3 regions of the Streptomyces sp. GL_140 genome follow, and region 2 is predicted to be linked to each of the others. Evidence: riboswitches for the same ligand, from Rfam matches in the RefSeq annotation. Region 2 holds a riboswitch; each other region holds the start of a gene.
The links. Region 2 has a riboswitch for cyclic di-AMP ahead of AC3IYJ_RS33265 (LysM peptidoglycan-binding domain-containing M23 family metallopeptidase). Riboswitches for the same ligand answer to the same signal wherever they lie in the genome.

Region 1 (3,824 bases), 3.8 Mb from region 2:
GCGCGAGCACGCTCCCGTGCACCGCACCAAACTCCCCAGCGGGGTCGAGGCATGGCTGGTCACCCGGTACGCCGACGCCCGCCAGGCCCTCGCCGACCAGCGGCTCAGCAAGAACCCGTCCCACCACGAGGGATCGGCCCACGCCAAGGGCAGGACCGGGATCCCGGGGGAGCGCAAGGCGGAGCTGATGACGCACCTGCTCAACATCGACCCGCCGGACCACACCCGACTGCGGCGCCTGGTGTCCAAGGCGTTCACCCCGCGCAGGGTCGCCGAGTTCGCGCCGAGGGTCCAGGAGATCACCGACCAGCTCATCGAGCGGTTCGCGGAGAAGGGGGAGGCCGACCTCATCCACGAGTTCGCCTTCCCGCTCCCCATCTACGCCATCTGCGAGATGCTCGGCGTGCCGCGCGAGGACCAGGACGACTTCCGCGACTGGGCCGGGATGATGATCCGGCACGGCGGTGGTCCGCGCGGCGGGGTCGCGCGCTCGGTGAAGCAGATGCGGACCTACCTCGGCGAGCTCATCCACCGCAAGCGCGACGACCTCGGCGACGATCTGATCTCCGATCTGATCCGCGCCAGCGACCACGGGGACCACCTGACGGAGTCCGAGGCCACTGCCATGGCTTTCATCCTCTTGTTCGCAGGTTTTGAAACTACGGTCAATCTGATCGGCAACGGTGTCCACTCCCTCTTCATGAACCCGGACCAGCGCGAGCGCCTCCAGGCCTCCCTCGCGGCCGGTGAGAGCGCCCTGCTGGCCACCGGGGTCGAGGAACTGCTCCGCTACGACGGTCCCGTGGAGCTGGCCACCTGGCGGTTCGCCACCGAGTCCTTCGTCCTCGGCGGTCAGGACATCGCGGCGGGCGATCCGGTGCTGGTGGTCCTCGCGGCCGCCGACCGCGACCCCGAGCGCTTCGCCGAGCCGGACGCCCTCGACCTGTCGCGGACCGACAACCAGCACCTCGGATACGGGCACGGGATCCACTACTGCGTCGGCGCGCCGCTCGCCCGACTCGAAGGCCAGACCGCGCTCGCGACGCTGCTGACACGTCTGCCCGATCTGGAACTCGCCGTGCCTGCCGGTGAGCTGCGGTGGCGCGGGGGGCTCATCATGCGCGGGCTGCGCACGCTTCCGGTCCGGTTCACCCCCCAAAACGCCTGAAACCCCCATGACCGGAAGTCAGTAGCCGTCTGAACTTGTGACAGGCGTTCGAAGGCCGCTAGGTTCTGCCGTTACCCCGCCGTTATGCGAAAGGTGCAGCCTCATGCGTTCCGGGAACGGCCGCCACAGACGCCCCCGACAGGTGCCCGCACTTGTCGTCACCGCCGGAGTCGCCGGCTCCGCGCTCGCCCTGCCGCTGCTTGCGGCCACCGGTGCGAGTGCCGCCGAGACCTCCACCTGGGACAAGGTCGCCGAGTGCGAGAGCGGTGGCACCTGGAGCGCGAACTTCGGCAGCGGCGCTTACGGCGGGCTGCAGTTCACCCAGGAGCAGTGGAAGAACGCCGGCGGGCTCGACTTCGCCGAGCGCCCCGACCTCGCCAGCCGGTCCCAGCAGATCGCGGTGGGCGAGCGGGTCCTGGCCTCCCAGGGCCCGCAGGCGTGGCCCCTGTGCGCGGCGCCGGCCGGGCTCTCGCAGCAGGGTCCCGCGGCCGAGGTGGACCCGGGCCTGCCCGGAGGCGGTGACGCCGCCTCGCACTCCGTGTCCCGCCCGGACGGCAAGATCCCGTACCTCGGGACGCCCCGGCCCTCCACGGACTTCGGGGCCCCGACCCCCGCGGCCCCGACTCCGACCCCCTCCCCTTCGGGCACGCCGTCCTTCCTGCTGCCCGACTACCCGCTGCCCGTCATGCCGCTGCCGGAGCCGCCGACGACGACTCCGGGGCTCCCGGGCGACCCGACGGCGCCCGTGACGCCCACGGACCCGACGGCCCCCACCGTCCCGACCTCGCCGTCCACGGACCCGACCGCACCCGTGACGCCCACGGATCCGACGTCTCCCGCGCACCCGGCCGACCCGGCGGCGCCCACGACGCCGGCCGTCCCCGCCGATCCGGCGGCGCCCGCCCCGACCGCCGACCCGACCGTCCCGGCGACCCCGGGAGCCACCACGGACCCGGCCGCCCCGGCTGCCGGTGCCGGTAAGCACCGCGGCCCGGCCGCGGTTGAGGCGCCCGTCACGTCTGATGCCGCGTCGGACCCCGCGTACACGGTGAAGGAGGGCGACAGCCTTGCCACCATCGCGGACGCCAACGGAGTGAAGGGCGGCTGGAACGCGCTCTACAAGGCCAACGAGCAGGTCATCGGCGAGGACGCCAACCTGATCAAGCCCGGCCAGAACCTGGATCTAACGCACGAATAGCGACACTTGGGGCGCCCGGAACCACCTGATTGTCCGTTTTCCGTAAGTGAGACATGTGTCTCTTCCGGTCAACTGGCGTGTCCGGTCCGGAGGGTTCCGCAAACCCCGTCCTCACCTGCGCAAACGCCCCTGTGGAGAGCGCAAGTAGGCACCGTTTCTCCCCGATGTCCCTCGTTGAACATCGGGGGGAGACCTGTCTACCTTCTGAATCGCTCGCCACCGCGGGCTCCTTCGACCGCATCGCCGAATCCTGCCGGCGGACGGAGGGAACACTCGTCGCGCAAGCGCCGAAGGCAGGAGCGGGGGAACCAAGGTAGGCGCCGGAACCGGCCGTTGAGAGACGGTCACGGAACCGGCTAGGGGTTAAGACAGGCGCTAGGTCGCCTGGCCGGGCACTCACTCGCCCGAACCCGACAGCTCACCTCGAAGGCGTCGGTGAGGAGAACTCCATGCTGCTTTCCGCCAAGGGCAAGCACCGCCGCGGCTCCAAGGCCGTTCGGCTCGTCACGCTGGCCGGCGTCGCCGGTGTCGCCGTCGCGGCTCCGCTGATGGCCGCGGGCACCGCTTCCGCCGCGACCGCTTCCGAGTGGGACCGCGTCGCTTCCTGTGAGTCCGGTGGCAACTGGGCCATCAACACGGGCAACGGCTACTACGGCGGCCTGCAGTTCTCGTCGTCCACGTGGGCCGCGTACGGCGGCAAGGCGTACGCCGCGCAGGCCAACCAGGCTTCCAAGTCCCAGCAGATAGCCATCGCCGAGAAGGTCCTCAAGGGCCAGGGCAAGGGCGCCTGGCCGTCCTGCGGCGTCGGCCTGTCGAACGGCGCCTACACCGGTGGCGGCTCGACCGAGACCGCCCCGAAGAAGACCGAGACGAAGAAGCAGGAGAAGAAGGCCGAGCCGAAGAAGGAGACCAAGCGCTCCGAGGCCTCGACCACCAACCGCTCCGAGCGTCCGGCCGCCACCTCCAAGCCGAAGACCGAGGCCCCCAAGACCGGCAACGGCTCCTACGAGGTCAAGTCCGGCGACACGCTGGGCACCATCGCCGAGGCGAACAACGTCTCCGGCGGCTGGGAGAAGCTCTTCGAGCTCAACAAGGACATCGTCTCGGACGCCGACCTGATCTTCCCGGGTCAGAAGCTGAAGCTCAGCTGAACCTTGCGGCAACAGCCGCGGTAGCGTCCGCAACACGCAGAATTCCCACCGCCCGGCGCGTACCCCCCACGCGCCGGGCGGTGCTGCGTGCCGGGCCCATCGCCCGGCGGCAGGCCCGGCGCGCCCCCCGAGGAAGAGCCCTATGTCCTGTAAGGGGGGTATTCGGGCCCTTTTTCGTCCCACAGCCCGGTTGATCGGGTCGCCGACCGCCCGGAGCCGGTTAGGCTCTAGGCGGCAAGGCCATCCCACGGCCTGACATGCCACCGCACACTCAGCGTCACATCCCAGAAGGAGATGCTCGTGCCGT
Region 2 (3,824 bases):
ACCGGCTGACGGGGCGGCGGCCTGCCTCGCGGGGCGTCAGTCCAGCAGCCGGTCGCGGAGCCGTTCGAGGGTCTCGGGCGTGAGCCCGAGGCCCTCGGCGAGGTAGCGCTCCACCCCGCCCCACTGCTCGTCGATGGTCTCGAAGGCCGCGGTCAGGTACTGGGCGCGGGCGTCGAAGAGCGGGGCGAGCAGCTCCATCACCTCGGGGGTGCGGGCCTGGGCCGCGTCACTGCTCCGGCGGACCCGGTAGCGGTTGTGCGGGGCGTTCGACTCCAGGTAGTCGGCGACGATCGCCTCCCGCTCGACGCCCAGCGCGAGCAGGGTGACGGCGATCGACAGGCCGGCCCGGTCCTTGCCGGCCGCGCAGTGCATGAGGGCCGGGACGCTGTCCTCGGCGAGGGCGTGCAGCACCCGGCTGTGCTCGGCGGTGCGGGTCCTGATGATCCCGCGGTAGGAATTGGTCATCCGCTCGGCGGCCCTGCCGTCCCCCAGGACCTCGTGGAGCTGGCCGACCTCCCCGTCGCGCACCATCTTCCAGAACTCCCGCCCGTCGGCCGGGTCCGACAGCGGGATGTTCACGTTGCGCACGCCGGACAGCTCGACGTCCGCGCCCTCCAGCGCGTGGTCGGCGCCGTTGCGGAAGTCGAAGACGGTGTGCAGACCGAGCGATTCGAGGAACTCCGCGTCAGTTTCAGTGGCATGTGCGAGATGTCCGCTTCGGAACAGTCGTCCCGACTTGACCTTCCGGCCGTCGGTGGTCGGCAGCCCGCCCACGTCACGGAAGTTGCGCACGCCGGTCAGTTCCGGCTCCGTCTGCGGGCTCTGGGGTATCCGCTGGGTCACAGGGGGCTCCTCTGTGTGGTCGTCGAGAGTGTCCGAATTACGCTACTTGGGAACAACTTGCCATAGCGACAGGCGAGATCGGACACCTCCCCGTGAGCCAGATCATACGGTGACCGTGAGTGCCTGATCATCAATGTCGAATTGCCTTGTCGGGGCGGCCGTTGAAGGCCGGGAATGGACACAGGGTGACCGGAATTCCGGCTGGCAGGCATTCCTGAGAATCATTCAGGGAATTCGTGACTTGTTCTGTGCGGCCGGACTCGATTACGTTCGCGATCGATCCGGACGGACCGCCTAATCCTGCCGCCGTCCGGCAACCGCACCCGACTATTCAGCGCGTGGCAGGAGCGGGGGAACCAGGTAAGCCGCTGTTCCCGATCCGTATCGGATCTTTACAACGGGACAGCTCGGGGTGAAGTCGTACATGCGCCGTTCGCCGGCGCGGATATGGCCGGACATCTCCCGTCCGAACCCGACAGCTCACCTCGCAGGCGTCGGAGAGGAATTCGCCATGACCGCAACGGGTAAGCACCGCCGCCCGAAGTCCCGCTCGATATCCCGCGGTTTCGCCGTTGCGGGCACCGGTGGCGCGGCCCTCGCGCTCCCGCTGCTCGGTGCCGCCGGCGCCCACGCGGCCGGCGTCCCGGCCGCGGCGCCCGCCGCCGTGCCGGTCCAGGCGGCACGGGTCGCCCAGGTTCCGGCCGCCCTCCAGGCCGCGCCGACCGCGGCGCAGGCCGCCCCCACCGTCTACACGGTCGTGCCGGGGGACTACCTCTCCAAGATCGCCGAGCGTGAGCACCTCACCGGTGGCTGGGAGCGGCTCTACGCGGACAACCGCGAGGCCGTGGGCTCCAACCCCTCGCTGATCCACCCGGGCCTGAAGCTGACGCTCGGTGCCACGGGCGCGGCGCAGCCGGCCGAGAAGCCCTCCCAGGCCTCGGCTGACGCCTCGTCGGACGACACCTCGGACTCCCCGTCGGGTGACTCCTCCGACGAAGGCTCCGCCGACGGGTCGGCGGCCGAGGCCCCGGCCGCGCCCGCCCCCAAGGCGGCCCCCGTCAAGCAGCAGGCCGCTCCGGCCTCCGCCGGGTTCGTCGCCCCGGTCGGCGGCGGCACCTCCACCCCGTACAAGGCCGCCGGCTCCATGTGGTCCAGCGGCTACCACACGGGTGTGGACTTCATCGCGAGCACCGGCACCACCGTCAAGGCCGTCGGCGCGGGCACGGTCGTCTCGGCCGGCTGGGGCGGTGCGTACGGCAACGAGGTGGTCATCCGCCACGCGGACGGCAAGTACAGCCAGTACGGCCACCTCTCCCAGCTGTCCGTCTCGGTCGGCCAGAGCGTCACCGCCGGGCAGCGCATCGGTCTCTCCGGCGCCACCGGCAACGTGACCGGCCCGCACCTCCACTTCGAGATCCGCACGGGGCCCTCGTACGGCTCGGACATCGACCCGCTGGCCTACCTGCGGTCGAAGGGCGTCAGCATCTGAGTCCGACCGTCGGCTCCGGCGGCGGGCGAGCGGTTGCGAGCGGTTGAGAGCAGCTGCCGGCCGGTGCGGACCGGGAACGTGCGTGCGGCCGGGACCCGAGGGGGGCCCGGCCGTATGTGCGTCCCGGTCGGTTCGTCGCCCCTCCCGCCTATTCCTCGTGCGACGGGTGGCAAAGATCACGGTCCGTCAAACCTTGGCTACGGTCGCGTAGGTCGTGCGCAGGGGTGAAGGATGTGGTCCCGTGGCAGCGACGACGACGACACTCAAGACCATCGGCTCGTACGCGGCGATCGGGGACAGCTTCACCGAAGGCGTCGGGGACCCGGGACCCGGGGAAACGTTTCTCGGCTGGGCGGACCGGCTGGCCGTACTCCTGGCCGATCAGCGCGAAGAGCACGACTTCCGGTACGCGAACCTGGCCGTCCGGGGCCGCCTCCTGGACCAGATCGTGGCCGAGCAGGTCCCCCGGGCCAAGGAGCTCGCGCCGGACCTGGTGACCTTCTGCGCGGGCGGCAACGACATCATCCGGCCCGGCAGCGACCCGGACGACGTGGCCCAGCGGTTCGAGGCGGCGGTCGCCGACCTCACCGGATCGGTCGGCCAGGTCATGATCACCACCGGGTTCGACACGCGGGACGTGCCGGTCCTCAAGCACATGCGGGGCAAGATCGCGACGTACAGCGCGCACGTGCGCTCCATCGCCGACCGGTACGAGTGCCCCGTGCTCGACCTCTGGTCCCTGAAGTCCGTACAGGACCGGCGGGCCTGGGACGAGGACCGGCTGCACCTCTCGCCCGAGGGGCACACGCGGGTCGCCCTGCGCGCCGCCCAGGTGCTGGGCCTGGACACCCCGGCCGACCCGGACCAGCCGTGGCCGCCGATGCGGCCGCGCGGCTCGGTGGACGTGACCCGCGACAACATCCAGTGGGCGCGCGAGTACCTGGTCCCGTGGATCGGGCGACGGCTGCGCGGGGAGTCCTCCGGGGACCACGTGGAGCCGAAGCGACCGGACCTGCTGCCGTTGTAGGTACGGCACGGGTACGGGCGCGGGTGCGCGGGCGGGTGGGGGGCGTTCGGGAGCGCCAAATGGAATCCTTCGGCAGTGCCGTGCGTTGGGATGGTGGTAAGCCATGAGAACGTCTTGTCCCCACCCCTCCCAGGAGGCGCCTTGACCGGCTCCCGTCCCTTGCGTCCGCGGTTGCGCGCCCTGCGACCCGAAGCCTTCGGCGCCGACCCGTCCGGTGCCCGGCTGGACCGGATCCGGAGCTCGCCGAACTTCGCCGACGGCGTGTTCCAGAATCCCGTCGGCGCCCGGACCAGGCCCTCCGGCTCGATGTCGGAGTTCGCCAAGATCTACTTCCACAAGGAGCAGCGGCTCCGGCGGAACCCCGGCGCGCCCATCCCGGTCTACCCGACGACGCTCGCCGAGCTGGCGAAGCCGCCGGTCAGCGGCTTGCGGCTGACCTGGATGGGGCACTCCAGCGTGCTCGCC
Region 3 (3,824 bases), 720 kb from region 2:
CCGCCGGGCCCGAACACCCCGGAGACGATGTCGTCGCGGATTGCTGTGCATACCGTGTGCGCGGGAATACGCAAGACCGGACCTCCGCCTTTTTCGTATGGCTGTGCGCGCTGCAACTCTATTGCAACACACGATAATTTCCGAGGGCGGCCGGAAATACGAAACATTCACACAACGCGAAGGCCCCGGCTCGGATAGAGCCGGGGCCTTCGGGAAGATGCGTGACGCGGCGCGGCGCCGTGCGGGCCGCTGCCTGCTGCCTGCGTCAGGCGTTGACGCCGTGGGCGCGCAGGTACGCGACCGGGTCGATGTCCGAGCCGTATTCGGCGCCGGTACGGGCCTCGAAGTGCAGGTGCGGGCCGCTGGAGTTGCCGGTGGAGCCCGACAGGCCGATCTGCTGGCCCGGGGTGACCTGCTGGCCGACGGAGACGCTCAGCGAGGACATGTGGCCGTACTGGGTGTAGGTGCCGTCGGCGTGCTTGATGACGACGTTGTTGCCGTACGCGCCGCCCCAGCCCGCCTCGACCACGGTGCCCGCGCCGACCGCGTGCACCTCGGTGCCGGAGGCGGCGTGGAAGTCGATGCCGGTGTGGCTGCCGGAGGACCACATGCCGCCACCCGCGTGGTACTGGGTGCTGACGTAGGAGTCCGAGATCGGGGCCACGAAGGTGTTGAGGCGCTTGCGCTCCTCTTCGCGGGCCGCGCGCTCGGCGGCCTCGCGCTCGGCCTTGGCGCGGGCCTCGGCTTTCGTCTTGGCCTCGGCGGCGCGCTGCTTGGCGTCGGCCTCGGCCTGCGCCTTGGCGGCGGCGGCCTCGGCGGCCCGCTGCTGGGAGTGGGCCTGGGCCTGGATCTCACCGGCGAGTTCGTCGGCCACCACGATGGTGTTCAGGCCGGTGTCCTCGACGGAGGGGGCCTTGTCCGCGGCGAACGCCGGGCCGGCCAGGGAGCCGACGACACCGGTGGTGACGACGGCGGCTATGCCGGCATATCCGGCGGTCTTGCGGCTCAGACGGCTGGAACCACGGTGCTTGCCGGCGGCACGACTGCCAAAGGCCATGAAGGGGTTGATCCTTTCCTTCCCTCTCGCCTACCGGGTTAGCTGACGGGTTCGGAGCAGGAAGGTCTCCTACGGGCCACCTCTCGCGAGGCGGTCCGATTCACCCCAGGGACACATGTGGGTCCCCGGCTCCCCAGGCTCGCGCCTGACGGGGACTCGGCGATCGCTGTCCGGTGCCGCGGGGCGCGGCGGTTACAACTGACGGACAGCAGGGCCGACGCTAGGCGGATCATCAGTCAATCGCCAAACAGACACGCCTTTTTGTTGCGTACGCCACACCACATACAAGCAACCACACGACTAAACAGACAAAAGGGGCCCCTGCGGACAAGCCGCCTGAACCCCTCTGTCGGCCGGTGAACGGCCGCCCGTCGTCCGGTCAGTTGGTGACCACGGTCACTTCGCCGATCCCCAGGGCCCGTACGGGCTCCTCGATCTGCGAGGCGTCGCCCACCAGCACCGTGACCAGGCGGTCCACCGGGAAGGCGTTGACGACCGCCGAAGTGGCCTCCACCGTGCCCGTTTCGGCGAGCCGCGCGTACAACTGCGCCTGGTAGTCGTCCGGTAGCTCCTGCTCGACCTGGTCGGCGAGGGTGCCCGCGACCGAGGCGGCCGTCTCGAACTTCAGCGGGGCCACGCCCACCAAGTTCTGCACGGCCACGTCCCGTTCGGCGTCGGTCAGGCCGCCCTCGGCGAGGGTGCGCAGCACCTTCCAGAGGTCGTCGAGCGCCGGGCCGGTGTTCGGAGTGTCCACCGAGCCGCTGATGGCGAGCATCGAGGCGCCCTTGCCGTCGGCGGTGGAACGCAGCACCTGGCCGAAGGCGCGCACGCCGTAGGTGTACCCCTTCTCCTCGCGCAGCACCTTGTCCAGGCGCGAGGTGAGGGTGCCGCCCAGGCAGTAAGTGCCGAGCACCTGGGGGGCCCAGACCCGGTCGTGGCGGTCCGGACCGATGCGGCCGATCAGCAGCTGCGTCTGGACGGCTCCGGGCCGGTCCACGATGACCACGCGGCCGCGGTCGTCGGCGGTGATCGGCGCGACCGGGAGGGGCTCGGTGGTGTCACCGGTCCACGTGCCCAGGGTGTCGGCCAGGACGGCGTCCAGGTCGATGCCGGTCAGGTCGCCGACGATCACCGCGGTGGCGGTCGCGGGGCGTACGTGGGCCTCGTAGAAGGCCCGTACGGCCGCGGAATCGATCCGCGCGACCGTGTCCTCGGTGCCCTGGCGCGGGCGGGAGATCCGCAGGGACTGCGGGAACAGCTCCTTGGAGAGCTGCTTGGCGGCGCGGCGCTGCGGGTTGGCCAGCTCGTGCGGGATCTCGTCGAGCCGGTTGCGCACCAGGCGGTCGACCTCGGCGTCGCTGAAGGCCGGCGCGCGCAGCGCCTCGGCGACCAGTCCCAGCGCCTTGTGCAGGCGGGAGGCCGGAACCTCCAGGGAGACCCGCAGGCCCGGGTGGTCGGCGTGCGCGTCGAGAGTGGCGCCGCAGCGCTCCAGCTCGGCCGCGAACTCCTCGGCGGAATGCTTGTCGGTGCCCTCGGACAGGGCGCGGGCCATGATGGTGGCCACGCCGTCCAGGCCCTCGGGCTCCGCGTCGAGCGGGGCCGCGAGGTTGATCTCGACCGCGATGACCTGCTGGCCCGGCCGGTGGCAGCGCAGCAGGGTCAGGCCGTTGGCCAGGACCCCGCGATCGGGGGCCGGGAAGGCCCACGGCTGCGGCTCACCGGCCCGGGGGCGCGGGTGGAAGGTCATCGTGACGGCTGCGGTGTCGGCTGCGGTGTCGCTCACTGCTCCGCCCCTTCGTTCTCGTCGCTGTTCCCGGCGGATTCGGCCGCCTCGTCCTCCACGTCCACCGCGATCGGCTCGTACACGAGCACCGCGCGGTTGTCCGGGCGCAGTCGGGCCGCGGCCACGGCCTGGACCTCCTCGGCGGTGATGTCGAGGACCCGCTGGACGGCGGTCAGCGCCAGCTGCGGGTCGCCGAACAGCACCGCGAAGCGGCACAGTTCGTCCGCGCGGCCGGACACCGTGCTCAGCCGGTCCAGCCACTCGCGCTCCAGCTGCGCCTGCGCGCGCTCCATCTCCTCGGCCGTCGGGCCCTCGGCGGCGAACCGCGCGAGCTCCTCGTCCACGGCCGCCTCGATGGCGGGCACCTCGACCCCGCTGGAGGTCTTGACGTCCAGCCAGCCGAGGGAGGGCGCGCCGGCCAGGCGCAGCATCCCGAAGCCGGCCGCGACGGCGCTCTGGTCGCGTCGGACCAGGCGGTTGTGCAGCCGGGAGGAGTCGCCGCTGCCGAGGACGGTCAGCGCCACGTCGGCGGCGTCGCACTCGCGGGTGCCGTCGTGCGGGAGCCGGTAGGCGGCCATCAGCGCGCGGGCCGGCACCTCTTCGACGATCTCCTCGCGCAGCTGCTCGCCCATGATGTCGGGGAGCGAGCCGTCGCGCGGCGGCTGCTTGCCGTCGTGGGCGGGGATCGTGCCGAAGTACTTCTCGACCCAGGCGAGCGTCTTCTCGGGGTCGATGTCGCCGACCACCGACAGCACCGCGTTGTTGGGCGCGTAGTACGTACGGAAGAAGGTGCGCGCGTCCTCCAGGGACGCGGCGTCCAGGTCCTCCATCGAGCCGATCGGCGTGTGGTGGTACGGGTGGCCCTCCGGGTACGCCAGAGCGGTCAGCCGCTCGAAGGCCGTGCCGTAGGGGACGTTGTCGTAGCGCTGGCGGCGCTCGTTCTTGACGACATCGCGCTGGTTCTCCATGGACTCGTCGTCCAGG

Region 1: it holds a riboswitch for cyclic di-AMP, as region 2 does, so the genes downstream of both, AC3IYJ_RS15590 (transglycosylase family protein) here and AC3IYJ_RS33265 (LysM peptidoglycan-binding domain-containing M23 family metallopeptidase) in region 2, are expected to answer to the same signal.
Region 3: it holds a riboswitch for cyclic di-AMP, as region 2 does, so the genes downstream of both, AC3IYJ_RS30210 (M23 family metallopeptidase) here and AC3IYJ_RS33265 (LysM peptidoglycan-binding domain-containing M23 family metallopeptidase) in region 2, are expected to answer to the same signal.

The regions. Positions count from the first base shown of each region.
Region 1 covers NZ_CM174404.1:3,359,638-3,363,461, reverse strand. The annotation lists gene AC3IYJ_RS15600 (cytochrome P450 family protein) at 1-1,168, shown strand, start outside; gene AC3IYJ_RS15595 (transglycosylase family protein) at 1,272-2,366, shown strand; cyclic di-AMP (ydaO/yuaA leader) riboswitch at 2,642-2,813, shown strand; gene AC3IYJ_RS15590 (transglycosylase family protein) at 2,816-3,517, shown strand; gene eno (phosphopyruvate hydratase) at 3,812-3,824, shown strand, end outside.
Region 2 covers NZ_CM174404.1:7,147,382-7,151,205, forward strand. The annotation lists gene AC3IYJ_RS33260 (tyrosine-protein phosphatase) at 37-843, opposite strand; cyclic di-AMP (ydaO/yuaA leader) riboswitch at 1,158-1,352, shown strand; gene AC3IYJ_RS33265 (LysM peptidoglycan-binding domain-containing M23 family metallopeptidase) at 1,355-2,332, shown strand; gene AC3IYJ_RS33270 (SGNH/GDSL hydrolase family protein) at 2,574-3,359, shown strand; gene AC3IYJ_RS33275 (MBL fold metallo-hydrolase) at 3,501-3,824, shown strand, end outside.
Region 3 covers NZ_CM174404.1:6,432,267-6,436,090, reverse strand. The annotation lists gene AC3IYJ_RS30215 (GntR family transcriptional regulator) at 1-74, opposite strand, end outside; gene AC3IYJ_RS30210 (M23 family metallopeptidase) at 266-1,057, opposite strand; cyclic di-AMP (ydaO/yuaA leader) riboswitch at 1,070-1,229, opposite strand; gene AC3IYJ_RS30205 (M16 family metallopeptidase) at 1,437-2,804, opposite strand; gene AC3IYJ_RS30200 (M16 family metallopeptidase) at 2,837-3,824, opposite strand, start outside.